One region of the Mesorhizobium sp. P2_A8 genome, then DNA from elsewhere that is predicted to be linked to it. Evidence: riboswitches for the same ligand, from Rfam matches in the RefSeq annotation. Region 1 holds a riboswitch; the other holds the start of a gene.

Region 1 (7,627 bases):
GCACCCACCGACGCTCGAGAGGCTCTCGCCTGACATGCTGGACTTCAGTTCGCTCCTGCTCGCGGCCGCGCTGTCGGGGATCTGCCTGAGCGTTACCATGTTCGCGATCTGGTGCACCGCGCCCAAGGCGGGCTTCGTCCTGACCGTGGCGTGCGGCATTCTGGTGCTCGTCGCGCATGTGATCCTGTTCTGGCGATACACCAAGGTGCCTGATCCACTGCTCTGCCAGATCGTGCTCGTGCTGCTGAGCCTGGGATTCCTGATCATCTGCTTGTCGGCCATGCAATATCTCGGCGTGCCTGGCTATCGACGTGCCTTTGCACCGACCCTTGCCGCCATGGCGGTCTGTGCGGCCGTGACCTTCATCGGCCTTGATGGTGTCGGCTTCATCATCACCTACGCGACGGTAACGGCGCTGCTGTCGGCGATCGGCGCGATGTTCTGGATCAACGGCAGCCATGATCGCCGGATCCTGCTGGTGGTTTCGTTTCTGAGCGGCACCTGTGCGGTGTCCTTTGCGCTCTGTGGCATGGTTCTGCTGGGCAGGGGGCAGTGGGTGCTCGCGGTCGCACCCGACAACTGGGCCGAACGGCTGAATTCCGTGGTGGCGGTGGCTTGCATGACCGGGCTCGGCGCGTTGACGCTCTCCCTCCATCATCTGCAGGCGCAGATCGAGCTGAAGGCCGAGACCATGACCGACCCGCTGACGGGGTTGATGAACCGTCGGGCGCTGAAATCGCTCTATGGGGAGCGGAGTTTCGGTCCATTCATGTTCGTCGTCATGTTTGACCTCGACCACTTCAAGCGGACGAACGACGTCTACGGTCACCCGGTCGGCGACCAGGTCCTGTGCCGCTTCGCCGCGGTCATCAAGAAATATGCCAGAACCGGCGTCGACGCCTTTCGCCTCGGCGGCGAGGAATTCGCCGTTGTCATATCGCGGATGACGGATGAAAGGGCCTACGATCTCGCCAGCAAGATCGGCGTCGCCTTCGGCACCGAAATCGTTGCCACCCAGATTGGTCCGTTGCGCAGCACGGTCAGCGGCGGCATCGGCTTTGGCGAGGCCGACGGCCGCAGCCTCGATGACGTGCTGGCCGAGGCCGACGCAGCGCTCTATGCCGCCAAGCGCGCCGGGCGAAATTGCGTCATCAGCCGCAAAAGGACGGGCAAGGCCGAACCGGTGAAGCCGGCCTTGCGCTCAGCGTAGTTATTCCGCCGCACCCAGATAGTCCGACAGCGGGGGGCAGGAACAGACCAGGTTGCGGTCGCCGGCAACATTGTCGATGCGCGACACCGGCGGCCAGTATTTGGCTGCTGTGTCGGCGTCACCGGCGGGGTAGGCCGCCTCCAGCCGCGAATAGGGATGGCTCCACTGGCTGGCCAGTGCCTCGGCGGCTGTGTGCGGTGCATTGACCAGCGGGTTGTCGGCCAAGGGCCATTCGCCCTTGGCCACCTTGGCGGCCTCGCCAGCGATGGCGATCATTGCCTCGCAAAAACGGTCGAGTTCGCGCTTGGGCTCGGACTCGGTCGGCTCCACCATCAGCGTGCCGGCGACCGGGAAAGACATGGTCGGCGCATGGAAACCATAGTCGATCAGCCGTTTGGCGATGTCGTCGACGCTGATGCCGGCGCTGTCCTTGAGCACGCGGGTGTCGAGGATGCATTCATGCGCGATGCGATCGTGCCTGCCCTTGTAGAGAAGCGGGAAATGCGGCGCGAGCCGCGTCGCCACATAGTTGGCCGAGATGATGGCGGTTTCCGTAGCCTGCTTCAGGCCGGAAGCGCCCATCATGCGGATGTACATCCAGGTGATCGGCAGGATCGAAGCGCTGCCGAAAGGGGCGGCCGACACCGCATGGCCCGAGCCTTCGGTGACGTGGCCCGGCAGATACGGCTGCAGATGCGCCTTGACGCCGATCGGGCCGACGCCCGGGCCGCCGCCGCCATGCGGGATGCAGAAGGTCTTGTGCAGGTTCATATGGCAGACGTCGGCGCCGATGTCGCCGGGGCGGGCGAGACCGACCAGGGCGTTGAGGTTGGCGCCGTCGAAATAGACCTGGCCGCCATGCTCGTGAATGAGGGCGCAGAGGTGGCGCGCGCCTTCCTCGTAGACGCCATGCGTCGAGGGATAGGTGAACATCAGCGCCGCGAGATTTCTTGAATGCTCATTGGCCTTGGCCCTCATATCGTCCATGTCGATATTGCCATCCTCGCTGCAGCGCACGACGACGACGCTCATGCCCGCCATCGCCGCACTCGCCGGATTGGTGCCATGCGCCGAGGACGGGATCAGGCAGACGGTGCGATGGCTGTCGCCACGCGAGCGGTGGTAGCCGCGAATGGCAAGCAGGCCGGCATATTCGCCCTGGCTGCCGGCATTGGGCTGCAAGGTGACGGCGTCGAAGCCGGTGATCTCCGACAGCCATCCTTCCAGTTCGCCGATCATGGCGCGATAGCCAGCCGAGTGCGCGGCCGGCGCGAAGGGATGGAGATTGGCAATGCTTGGCCAGCTGACCGGCATCATCTCGGCGGCGGCGTTGAGCTTCATGGTGCAGGATCCGAGCGGGATCATGGCGCGGTCGAGCGCCAGATCCTTATCGGCCAGCCTGCGCAGGAAGCGCATCATCTCGGTTTCCGAGTGGTTCTCGTGGAAGACGGGTTGGGTGAGGAACTCCTTGCCACGCGGCTTGCCAGGCACGGTGCTGGCAGCGGCGGTCCCAGCCTTGGCGCCAAACAGCGCGGCGATCGCCTCCACATCGGCATCGGTCGAGGTCTCGTCGAAACAGACGGCGACATGGTCGGCGTCGATGATGCGCAACAGCCGGCCGGTCTTTTCAGCGGCAGATGCGATTGCCGCGGCCTTGCCTTTGACCTCCGCCGTCACCGTGTCGAAGCGGCTGGCACCGAGCACCGAAACACCTGATGCCTTTAGACCGGCGGCCAGGCGGTTGGCCAGCCCATGGATGCGTCCGGCGATCGCCTGCAATCCGGCAGGGCCGTGCCAGATGGCATAGGCCGTCGCCATATTGGCGAGCAGCGCCTGCGCGGTGCAGATGTTGGAGGTCGCCTTGTCGCGGCGGATGTGCTGCTCGCGCGTCTGCAGCGCAAGACGATAGCCCGGGCGGCCCTTGCTGTCGGTCGATTGGCCGACGAGGCGGCCGGGCATCAGCCGGGTCAGCTTGTCGGAGACGGCGCAATAGGCGGCGTGCGGGCCGCCAAAGCCCATCGGCACGCCGAAGCGCTGCATCGGGCCGACGGCGATGTCGGCGCCGAGTTTCGCCGGTGCGTCGGTCAGCGTCAGGCCGAGCGGATCGGCAATGAAGATGACCAGTGCGCCGGTGGCGCGAGCCTTCTCGATCGCTGCCTTGTGGTCGCCATAGACGCCGAACGTGTCCGGCCAGGAGACCAGCAGGGCGGCGGTGTTGTCGTCGATCGTCTCGCCGTCGATCTCGATGTCGAGCGGTTCTGCGCGGGTGCGCACGACATCCAGCGTCTGCGGATGCGGCGTGCCGGCCAGCGCCACCTTGGTGCGCTTGTCGCGATGATGGCGCAGCGCGATGCCGACCGCCTCCGCGACGGCGGTGGCTTCATCGAGTAGCGAGGCCGAAGCCACCGGCAGACCGGTCAGCTCTGCGACCAGGGTCTGGAAATTGAACAGCATTTCGAGCCGGCCCTGGCTGATCTCGGCCTGGTAGGGCGTGTAGGCCGTGTACCAGGCCGGGTTCTCGAACAGATTGCGCTGGATCACCGGCGGCACATCGACACCGTGATAGCCGGCGCCGATGAAGCTCTTCAACACCGTGTTCTTTGCCATCGTCGCTGACAATTCGGCCAGGGCTTCAGCTTCGCTGGCCGGCACGGGCAGGTTCAGCGGCAAGTCGAGGCGGATCGATCTCGGCACGGCCTGGCTGATCAGCGTCTCAACCGAGGGAACGCCGATCACGGCCAGCATGGCTCTGACATCGTTGAGGCCGGGGCCAATGTGGCGGGCCGAGAAGGGGGTGAGTGCTGCGGTCATCTTTTTTGGTCCTGCTTTCAGCCGATGTGGGCCAGGTAGGCGGCCTCATCCATGAGGCCTTCCAACTGGCTCTCATTGGCCAGCTTCATCTTCCACAACCAACCGGCGCCGGTTGCCGCCGAATTGACCAGCGATGGATCCGACGAAAGCGTGCCGTTGGCCTCGGTGATTTCGCCGTCGACCGGCGCGTAGACGTCGGATGCCGCTTTGACGGACTCGACCACCACGGCGGTATCGCCCTTGGCGAGCTTTTTGCCCGTTTCGGGCAGTTCGACGAAGACGAGATCACCAAGCTGCTCCTGCGCGTAGTCGGTGATGCCGACCGTGGCGATGCCGCCCTCGACGCGGAGCCATTCGTGATCTTCGGTGAAATAGGTCTTTGCCATCGGATTCATCCTTTGCGGTAGCGATGCGGTGTGAAGGGCAGGGAGCTGATATCGACAGGGATTTTCGTGCCGCGCACGTCGGCGAAAACCCGTGTGCCGGGCTTTGCCAGCGGCGTTGCGACATAACCCATGGCTACCGGATGGCCGGCCGAGGGGCCGAAGCCGCCTGACGTGACATGACCGGCGGGATTGCCGTCGGCATCGAAGAGCGCGGCGCCGGCGCGTACCGGCTGGCGGCCCTCCGGCTTCAACCCAACCCGCCTTTGCGCGGGTCCCCGTTCTACGGCGGCTCGCAGGGCGTCGGCGCCGATGAAAGCGCCGGAGGCGCGGATATCTTTCGGGATCGCCCACGTCAGTCCGGCGCTGGCCGGGTCGGTCTCCGGTGTGATGTCCTGGCCGTGCAGGCACAGCCCAGCCTCCAGTCGGAGGCTGTCGCGAGCGGCAAGGCCGATCCACAGCACGCGCTCATCGCCGAGCAATTTCGCGACGAGGTCGCGCGCATCTGTCTCTGGCAGGCCGATCTCGAAACCGTCTTCGCCGGTGTAGCCGGAGCGGCTCATGAACCAGTTCTGCCGTGGCTCGACCCCATGCATGAACAGCAGTGAGCCGGTCTCGATGCCGGCGCGGGAAAGGGCTGCCCAGGCTTCCGGGCCCTGGACGGCAAGGAAGACGCGATCGAGTGGCTCGACCCTGGCGTCGAAATCCGCGGCAAGCGCACGCAAATGCTTTTCGTCGGCCACGGCGTTGCCTGCGTTGGCGACCACCATGAAGCGCTGGTCGCCCAGCCTGGTGACGATCAGGTCGTCCAGAATGCCTCCTGCTTCATTGAGGAAGAAGGACAGTTTGGACTGCGAGATTTCGAGCGCGCCGGCATCCACAGGACAGGCGCGGTTGAGCAACGCAACCACTTCGCGCCCGCTGATCTCGAACAGTTTCATATGCGAGATGTCGAACAGGCCGGCATGCTCGCGGGTGTGAAGATGCTCCTTCATGACGCCGGCCGGATAGGTCAGCGGCATCGACCAGCCGGCAAAGGCGCCAAAGCGTGCACCGGCGGCTACGTGGATATCTTCCAGGGGAAGGTGTTTGGTGTCGTCGCCCGTCATGTCATCTCCAGAGTCGCACGCAATCGGCCGCGAATGGCGACCAGTCCGTGCCCCTCTGTCTGAAGCCTGAGAGACTCGCGCAACCGGAACTCTGTCAGCGGCGCTTACACCTTCGGCGCGGGGGCAAGCCCCGACTTTCCAGAGTGTCTTTCCCGTCTACGGTTCTTTTGCCTGAGAGATTTCGGGCGATTTCCCCTTCGGCGGCAGCTTTCGCTGCTCTCTCCCGCAAACAGGTAGGACTCGCAAGAGCCCTCGACTCGTCATCCATAGCCCGTCGACGACACATTGTCACCTGCCTGCGACGTGTTGCTGACAAGTCTTCGCTAACCACGCCGTTTGCCGGATTTTCAAGACACTGCTGATATGTTGGCAGCCATGAGGCTTTGCGCCGGCGCTTGCCGGCAGCGGACGGGGACGACAAATGGGCGAATTGATCATGAGTGCGCCGGTGGCGGGGCTGACCTCGAAAAGCCGCATCACCAGGGAAGACGTGGCCATGTTGCGCCATGAAGTGTTCGGCGATGGCGTGGTGACGCGCGGCGAGGCCGAGGCACTGTTCGCGCTCGACGCCACGGCGAAGGAGAAGTGCCAGGAATGGCCGGGCTTTTTCGTCGAAGCGGTCACCGACTACATCGTCCACCAGGAAAAGCCGTCGGGCTACATCTCGCAGGACAATGCCGAGTGGCTGATCCGCACGATCTCGCGAGACGGCATGGTCGACAGCCGCACCGAACTCGAGCTGCTGGTCCATGTGCTGGAAGAGGCGAGATCGTCGCTGAGCCAGCTTTGCGTCTATGCGCTGGAGCAGGTCGCCCACGCCGTCATCGACGGCAAGGGGCCGCTCATGCTTGGCGGTGCGCTGGTTCCCGGACTGATCGCCAAGGCGGAGGTCGAGCTTTTGCGCCGGATCCTCCACGCACATGGCGGTGACGGCAACATCGCCATCACCCGTGCCGAGGCCGAAGTGCTGTTCAAGATCAATGAGCGGACAGCCCAGGCCGAGAACGATCCGTCCTGGAACGATCTGTTCGTCAAGGCGATCGCCAATTTCGTCATGTGCTCGGCCGGCTATGAGGCGCCGACACGCGATGTGGCGCTGCGCCGTGATGCCTTCCTGGAACACGCCGATCCGGAAATCGGCGGCTTCTTCAGCCGCATGGTCTCCGGCGGCCTCGCCGGCATCATGGAGGCCTACCGGTCCCCCGACGACATCGAGGCCGAGTGGGAAGCCAAGAACAGGGCGACTGAAGCCCTGGCGCGCCGCGCCGAGACGATCGATGCCGGCGAAGCCAGCTGGCTGATCGAGCACATCGGGGCGGACAGGCCGCTGTACGAGAACGAGCGCGCGCTGCTGACCCTGATCAAGCATGCCTCGCCAGAAATCCACCCGGCGCTGAAGCCGCTGCTCGACAAGGTAGCCTGAACACGCGGCGGCGCTCGCTACGCCCCCGGGCCGATCATCATCTTGCGCTTTGCGGTTCAGATTCCACCGTACCAGTCGTAGCCATTGTCTTCCCAATAGCCACCCCTGCCGCCGCCGACATTGGCGAAGCCGTCGACCAGCTCGATCTTGTAGAGATATTTCGGCATCTTGTAGCCAAGCTGACGCTCGACGCGGACACGCAGCGGCGCGCCGTTCTCGACCGGCAGCGGCTTGCCATTCAGCCCATAGGCAAGGATCGTCTGCGGGTGGCGGGCGTCGATCAGGTCGATCGTGCCGTAGTATTTGATGTCGCCGGAGAGACTGCGGTCGATCGTGTCGAGACAATGGAACATGACGTAGCGGGCCTGCGGCTTGACCACCGCCTGGTCGAGCACCAGCGACAGCGGCGTGCCGGTCCATTTGGCGATGCAACTCCAGCCTTCGACGCAGTCGTGGCGGGTGATCTGGGTGCGGCTCGGCATGGTCATCAATTGCTCGCGGCTAAGTGACAGCGGCTTTTCGACAAGACCCGAAACCTCCAGCCGCCAGTCGGCGAAATTGTTGGCGAGTAGACCCTTGTAGACGTCGTCGTCCGGCGCCGTGACGCCGTTCGGCCGCTGCGGCTGGCGGATATCGGCCTCGGTGAATTCCGGCGCCAGCGCATCGCGGCCGGCAAGCAGGCGTTGCGCCC
Region 2 (7,627 bases), on a different contig from region 1:
GCAGGCATCTATTTCGTCCTGGCATGGCCCAACGCGACACGCGCACGTCGTGTGAAATGCCCCTGTCCTCGGCCGCGGATGGGGGCACCTAAGCTGGGCGTAGGAAATCATTCATCGCTTGGCCGCAGTGTCTCGCGACGAGCGATATCATTTCTTATTGACGAGTGACTCAATCGCAGACTGGGGTCAGGCCTGACGAATGGATTGCCGCAACGGCAGTCGGCTCATCGTTGTCAGACGTATCACCGGTGATCCCGACTGCACCGAGCAGGCTCCCGTTCGAATCCTTCACCAGCACACCGCCGGGGACCGGCACGATCTGCCCGCCGGACACGGAATTGAGCCCCGCGATAAAATGCGGGCGATCTCGTGCCGCTAAGTCCAGCCACCGCGAACCGAAGCCAACCGCAAGAGCACCGTACGCCTTACCGAACGCGATCTCAAAGCGAAGCATGGATGAACCGTCCTGCTTTTGGAAGGCGACGAGGTGGCCGCCTGCATCGAGAACCGCGACACTAAGCGGCTTCAATTAGTTGTCCGCGGCGGAGGCGAGGCTCTTCTCGATGATCGAGTTAGCCTGATCGAGTGTTATTGATATCATCTTCGAACCCTTAGTTCAGGATCTTACGCTGCTTTCGAGCCAGCCTGTGCGCGTGCAGAAGAGGCTCCGTATAGCCGCTTGGCTGCAGTCGTCCGGCAAAGACCAGATCTCGAGCCGCGTTGAAGGCGTTGGAATTGTCGAAGTCCGGGGCCATCGGCGTATAGGTCGGATCGCCCGCATTTTGCTGGTCGACTACGGCGGCCATGCGCTTCATCGTCTTCATGACCTGATCGCGCGTGCAGACATGGTGATGCAGCCAGTTGGCGACGTGCTGCGAGGAAATGCGACAGGTCGCGCGGTCTTCCATCAGGCCGACATCGTTGATGTCCGGAACCTTGGAGCAGCCGACGCCACTATCGACCCAACGCACGACATAGCCCAGAATGCCCTGGCAGTTGTTGTCGAGTTCCTTCTGAACATCTTCGACCGTCCAGTTAGGGTGCAAGGCGACCGGAATGGAGAGGATGTCGTCGAGCTTCGCGGGCGCCCGCTTTCTCAGCTTCTTCTGAACTGCATGGACGTCGACCTTGTGGTAATGTGTGGCATGCAGGGTCGCCGCCGTCGGCGACGGCACCCAGGCGGTATTGGCGCCGGCCCTCGGATGCGCGATCTTCTGTTCCAGCATCGCCGCCATCTGGTCCGGCATCGACCACATGCCCTTGCCGATCTGCGCACGGCCTTCCAGCCCGCAAGCCAGACCGGTGTCGACGTTCCAGTTCTCGTAAGCGCCGATCCAAGCCGACTGCTTAATTTCCGCCTTGCGGATCATTGGGCCGGCCTCCATTGAAGTACGGATCTCGTCGCCCGTGCGGTCGAGGAAGCCGGTATTGATGAAGACGATCCGGTCTTTCGCAGCGCGGATGCATTCCTTCAGGTTGACCGTCGTGCGGCGCTCCTCGTCCATGATACCCATCTTGATCGTGTTCGGCATCAGGCCCAGCGCCTGCTCGACGCGAGCGAACAATTCCACGGCAAAGGCGACTTCGGCAGGTCCATGCATCTTCGGCTTCACGACATATAACGAGCCCGCGGGTGAGTTCGCCCTGCGACCGTTTCTACCGATGTCGTGCAGCGCGACGGCCGCCGTCACGAACGCATCTAAGATGCCCTCCGGCACCTCGTTACCCTCGCGATCGAGGACTGCGGGGTTGGTCATAAGATGACCTACATTGCGCACTAGCATCAGGGAACGCGCACGCAGCTCGAACTTGGAACCGTCCGGCGCATTGTAGACGACGTCTGGGTTGAGGCGGCGGGTAAAAGTCTTGCCGCCCTTGGTCACCTGTTCAGCCAAATCGCCCATCATCAGGCCAAGCCAGTTGCGGTAGACACTGACCTTGTCCGCGGCATCGACTGCGGCGACCGAATCCTCGCAATCCATGATCGTCGTAATGGCGGATTCCAGCCGCACGTCGGAGATGCCGGCGGGATCGGCTCTGCCGATTTCGGAGTCTGGATCGATAACGATCTCGATATGCAAGCTGTGGTTCCGGAAAAGGAACGCGATTGGCTTGTTCGGTTCGCCGCGATAGCCGGCGAACTGCGAGCCGTCACGCAGGACAGTCACTGCGTGTTCGGAAAACCTTCCTGAAACCTGTCGTGCTAGGTCTCTGAAAGTGTGCATTTCAACAGCGCCATTCGCGACGACGAGCCTGCTGACATCGGACCACGATCCCCAATTCAGCGGGATGGCCTCGTCGAGGAATTTCCGCGCCCAGGCGATCACCTTGTCGCCGCGCACGGGATTGTAGCTCCTGCCTCTTTCGGCGCCGTCTTCCTCGGAGATCGCGTCCGTCCCGTAAAGTGCGTCATAGAGAGAGCCCCAGCGGGCATTGGCGGCATTCAGCGAGAAGCGCGCGTTGATCACCGGCACGACGAGCTGCGGCCCGGCGATCGTCGCGATCTCAGGATCGACGTTTGTCGTCGAGATAGTGAAATCCTCGCCTTCAGGCACGATGTAACCCATCTCGCGCAGGAACGATTTGTATGCGTCGAGGTCGACGGGTGTGCCGTTCTCGCGGTGCCAGCTATCGATCCTGTTCTGCATCAGCTCGCGGAGTGCGAGCAAATCGCGGTTAGTCGGTGCAAGATCATGGACGATTGAAGAGAATGCCGCCCAAAAGGCTTCAGGCGTGATACCAGTAGAAGGGCCTCCTCCCGGATGAAGTCGCGCAGTTCGCGCGCCACCTTCAGTCCAGCAAGTTCGATGGGAAGGCCGCCAGCCGCAAATATGTCAGTCATCTTCATGCGGCCACTCTCAGGTCGACCGGGATTTCCCCGCCTATGACCTCGGCAAGCGCCGCCGAGGTTGCTGCCGAGAGCGTCCAGCCCAGATGACCGTGGCCCGTATTGTAAAAGACTCCAGGGATCTTTCCCTTGCCGACCTTTGGCATCATGTTCGGCATCATGGGCCGTAATCCTGCCCACGGGATGACGTTACTGGTGGCAACTCCTGGGAAGAGCGTACGCGTCCATTCCACGAGGGGCCTGACACGGTCGTCCCTTATATCCCGGTTCGCGCCGTTGAATTCAGCGGTCCCGGCAACGCGGAACCGGGATGTTCCCAACCTGCTGGTGACGATCTTCGCCCGGTCGTCAAGGATACTGACCCACGGAGCCGAAGCTTGGGACAGTTCGTCAGCGAGATCGACTGTGATCGAGTAGCCCTTGACCGGATAGATGTTGATCCGGTCGCCCAGCATTGCGCCTATGGTGCGGCTATGGACACCTGCACAAACGACGACAGCGTCTGCCTGAAGCTCATCCTTGATGCCACCCTTCGTCGAGAAGGCGATGCGGAACCCGTCACGCTTGGTGATCGAGGTCACGTCGGCATCGTAGGTGAAGCGCGCGCCCCTGCTCTCACAGACCTGAGCGAGTCCGCCTGTGTACTTGTGGATGTCGCCGGTTGAATCCGACGGCGTGTAGAAGCCACCGTGAAACTTGCCGGAAAGCACCGGCTCGATCTCGGCGATTTCCTTGGGGGTGACCGGATGGCGGTCCAGTCCGCCCTCGACAAGCATCTCGTTCACCTTCGACGCATGATCGTACCCTGCCTTGTCGTAATGGACGTGAAGGATTCCCTTGCGCACGTGGTCGAAGTCGATCCCTTCCCGCTCAGCGATGCCGAACATGTGCTGCCTGGCGAAAATCGCCAGCCGCGTGGTAGCGATCGTGTTCTCCCGGTAGCGGCCGATGTTCGCCATGAATTCCGCCAGCCAGCTGTACTTATGCCAGGATGGAGAAGGGTTCATCAGGAGCGGGGCGTCCCTTCGCGCCATCCACTTGATACCCTTGATGACGGTCGACCAATGGTTCCAGACTTCGGCGTTGCAGGCGGAGAGCTGCCCTCCGTTAGCAAATGATGTCTCCATCGCCGCGTAGCGCTGCTTTTCGAACACGGTGACTTCGTATCCCCGTTCCAACAGGGCATAGGCTGTCGACACTCCGGTGATACCGGCGCCGATCACGACAATTCTGGGCATTTGAGGAACTCCAATGGATCAACGGTTGCAGGCGTGAACCTGCGGCGATCCCCAAATCTGTCTCGGTACCTGAGAGCTTGACCGGATTCCGGCGTTCCCCTTCGGTGGGCGCGAGGCGCCTCTCTCCAGATTGTCCGGCACGAACGGTCACTGGTGCCTGAGAGTTTCCTTGGGGGGTTGCTCCGTCGGCGCCGGCTCTCGCCGATCTCTCCCGTTCCACCTTGTGGACACGGCATTAGTACCGCAGACAGCCGGAGTTTTAGTGCGAAATGTGCGGAGCAACGAAACGTGCCCGGCAAAATGTGCCCGGCAACGAAACGAGCCTTTAAGTTAGCGTGGACACCTCACGCCTTCGGGAAGGAGAACGCATGAGGCGATCGCTTGATTTCTTAGTAGATCCGAGGCAGTTGGCGTGAGGCCCGCTTGGTCAACAACTCCATGCCGTCTTCGGTCACCAGCACCGTTTCCTCGTGAAGAACGATCTTGCCGGGTTCGTACTCGAGCCCGGGCTCGATGCACAACACCATCCCGGCCTGCAGCACCGTTTGGTCTTCAACTTTGACGGACGGCGGCTCCGTGACCCGCAGGCCCAGGCCGTGGCCCATACGCCCGTTGCTGTTCAGGTCTTCCTCGCCAGAGGAGAGCACTTTCGCCATTGCCCGGAAGACGGAGGCAGCGGAAACCCCGGCACGGACTGACTTCAACCCGATCTCGTTTGCCTGCCAGACCTTTTCGTGCGCCTGCAGTAGCGCATCGGTTGCGTCGCCGACTTGGTAATTTCGATCATAATCGCAGTAGTAACCGTCGAACGTGGTTCCGGTGTCGATGAAGAGAAGGTCACCGTCGGCGATCTTGCGGTCGCGCGGGCCGCCGGTGATCTCGAAAGGACCGCCGATGTCCGAGCGGCAGATCACAACCGGGATCGAACTGGCGCCGCTTGAGTTCAGGCGAGCCCGGAACTCACGCTGGATGCGTTTTTCAGTGTCACCGATGCGAACGAAATCTGGAACCGTATCGTATACGCCCCCGGCGATATCGATGGCCGTCCTGATCCTCGCGACTTCGGCTTCGCTTTTGATCATACGAAGCTGCCATATCGCTTTCGATCCGTCGACCAGTTCGACACCCTGCAGCCCCTTCATAATATCCAGAACCTGGCTCACCGGCATGCCAACGCGCAACTCCATTCCGAGCTCAGCACCGACACGTCCAAAGCGGCGTGGCAACTCCGAGACCGCCTGGATCACGAGCGATGTGCCATCGTCGTCTGGCCGTGGTGACGGCCACGAGCGAATCTCCTTCACCCAAAGCGTTTCCATAATCGAACGGCCGATCTCGGGAACTATGGCGATCGGATCGCCTTCAGCCCGTACGAGAACGAACCAAGGTCTGGCGTAGCTCTCCCAAAAAGTGGAATCGATCCCAGTGAAGTATCGGATGTTGTCCATGGACGACACGAGCAGCCCGTCGAGCTGGTGCTCCCTCATCGCCTGTTGAGCCCGCGAAACGCGAGATTGGAATTCTGATACTGTGAAACGCTCCACCTTTGCAATATCTTCCATGTTCTTCACCATGCGCGGCTGACTGGCGGAGTACGATTATTCATTCTTGGATTTTGAAAGTAGGCAGTTTGCTTCACTCGGTTCCGATCGATGCCACCGCTCAGAATCAGGGAGGATCGCTTTTCCGCCCTCCGGTCGTGCAGAGGATTCTCAGGGCGGCCGGCGCCTTGAAACGAAGCGTTGGTCCTCCACGTCTAGCTTCGACATTTCCATGAAAGCGAAATCTTCGGATGTTCTTCGAGGTCGACACGAGCCAGATCAGTGTGTCAACGACTTCACTAAACGGCTTCGCGGACCGCACTGAGAAACTGCTGGGTCCGCTCTTTCTTCGGATCGCCGAAGAGTTCGTCGGGAGTTCCCTGCTCTTCGATCCGACCCTTGTAGAAGAAGCTCACCCGATCGGAGATTTGTCGCGCGAAGCCCATCTGGTGCGTGACCATCAACATCGTCAGGTTGTGCTCCGATACCAGCTTTTTGATCACTCCGGTAACCTCCCCGATCACCTCTGGATCCAGCGCCGACGTCACTTCATCGAACAGCATCACCTTGGGGCGCATAGCCAAGGCGCGCGCAATAGCAACGCGCTGTTGCTGGCCGCCGGACAGGCGCGAAGGATGCTGATCCCGCTTGTCGGCCATCCCGACCATCCGCAGGAGCTCTTCCGAGCGCTCGCGGGCTTCCTTTTTTGACAGGCCCAGAACATTGACCGGGCCCTCCATGCAATTTTCCAGTGCTGTCATGTGCGGAAAGAGGTGAAAGTGTTGGAAGCACATCCCGATCTTCGACCGCATCTTACGCAGGTGCCGCTGATTTGCGGGGACGAGTTTCGTGCCGTCGGACATGTGGGTTAGCGGCTCGCCGTCCACGTAAATCACGCCGCCGTTGATCGAATCCAGTGTCATCAAGGTACGGAGAACCGTCGTTTTTCCAGATCCCGAAGGGCCGATGATGGTGACCATTTCTCCTTCGGCGACGTCCAGATCAAGCGAGTCCAGAACGACGAGGCTCCCGTATCGCTTCGTGACCTTTCTGAAGCTGACCATGGGCACGTTGGCGCCTTCGAGGCGAAGCGGAAAAGATGCGTGGGTTTCATCGGTCATCAGGTTAGTCCCAATTTTCTTCGCATCCAGCCTTCGAATGCTCTGATCAACGCAGCGGTCGGCAGCGATATCGCAAGGAAAATGATGCCGACCAGTGTGTAAGGTTCAAGAAACCGGTACGTTTCCGCACCGATGGAGTTCGCTGCGTGCATCAGCTCGGCAACGCCGATGACTGATAGGATCGGAGTGTCCTTGAAGATGCCGACTAGATAGTTCCCCATCCCAGCGAGCGATGGCGGCAGAGCCTGAGGTATGACGATGCGGAAATACGTCCTGGTCGTAGAGAGGTTCAGAGATGTTGCGGCTTCCCACTGACCCTTTGGTACGGAGTCGATACCGCCTCTATATACTTCCGACAGGTAGGCCGCGTAGTGAACGCCGATAGAAAGCATTCCGGCAACCCATGGCGATAACGTGATGCCGAATTGAGGGGCGACGTAAAAGACGAAGAATACCTGCAGAACCAATGGCGTCGAGCGGACGAACTCGATGATTTCTCGTACGCTGGCAGTGAAGATGGGTGACCGCGTTCGCTGAAGAAGGGCCAGGACGAGGCCCAGGACAACGGCTATCGCGTAGCCAAGCCCAGCCGCAAGTATCGTGTTGACTGTGGCTGATAGCAACCTTGGTAGGATCGTCCAGGTGAAATCCCAATCCCAATTCAGCACGGCCTCACGCCTCTCCCATCTTGCGCGCCATGAACCGTTCAAGCCATCTCATCGAGGGCGTGATCAGGAAGCGAGCGACGACATAGTAGATGATCAGGGCGGTCCCGAAGCTTTGCGCCGAGAGGAAAGTCGAGGAGTTGATCTGTTTTGCCTGAAACGTCAGATCCGCCACGGCAATCAGTGCGACCAGGGCGGTGCTTTTCAATAGCTC

The links. A riboswitch is a leader RNA that binds a small molecule or an ion and turns the genes downstream of it on or off. The one in region 1 is predicted to bind glycine.
Region 2: another riboswitch for glycine. It lies ahead of AC1D10_RS35100 (D-amino acid dehydrogenase); the one in region 1 lies ahead of gcvT (glycine cleavage system aminomethyltransferase GcvT).

The regions. Positions count from the first base shown of each region.
Region 1 is NZ_JBFUDB010000014.1:114,012-121,638, forward strand. Features, by position in the region: gene AC1D10_RS33460 (GGDEF domain-containing protein) at 35-1,210, shown strand; gene gcvP (aminomethyl-transferring glycine dehydrogenase) at 1,211-4,021, opposite strand; gene gcvH (glycine cleavage system protein GcvH) at 4,039-4,407, opposite strand; gene gcvT (glycine cleavage system aminomethyltransferase GcvT) at 4,413-5,513, opposite strand; glycine riboswitch at 5,663-5,749, opposite strand; gene AC1D10_RS33480 (hypothetical protein) at 5,935-6,936, shown strand; gene AC1D10_RS33485 (molybdopterin-binding protein) at 6,993-7,627, opposite strand, start outside.
Region 2 is NZ_JBFUDB010000020.1:4,963-12,589, reverse strand. Features, by position in the region: partial or broken gene AC1D10_RS35110 (GlcG/HbpS family heme-binding protein) at 170-601, opposite strand; partial or broken gene AC1D10_RS35105 (malate synthase G) at 612-2,842, opposite strand; gene AC1D10_RS35100 (D-amino acid dehydrogenase) at 2,845-4,086, opposite strand; glycine riboswitch at 4,141-4,218, opposite strand; glycine riboswitch at 4,221-4,310, opposite strand; gene AC1D10_RS35095 (M24 family metallopeptidase) at 4,476-5,648, opposite strand; gene ehuA (ectoine/hydroxyectoine ABC transporter ATP-binding protein EhuA) at 5,927-6,691, opposite strand; gene ehuD (ectoine/hydroxyectoine ABC transporter permease subunit EhuD) at 6,748-7,416, opposite strand; gene ehuC (ectoine/hydroxyectoine ABC transporter permease subunit EhuC) at 7,421-7,627, opposite strand, start outside.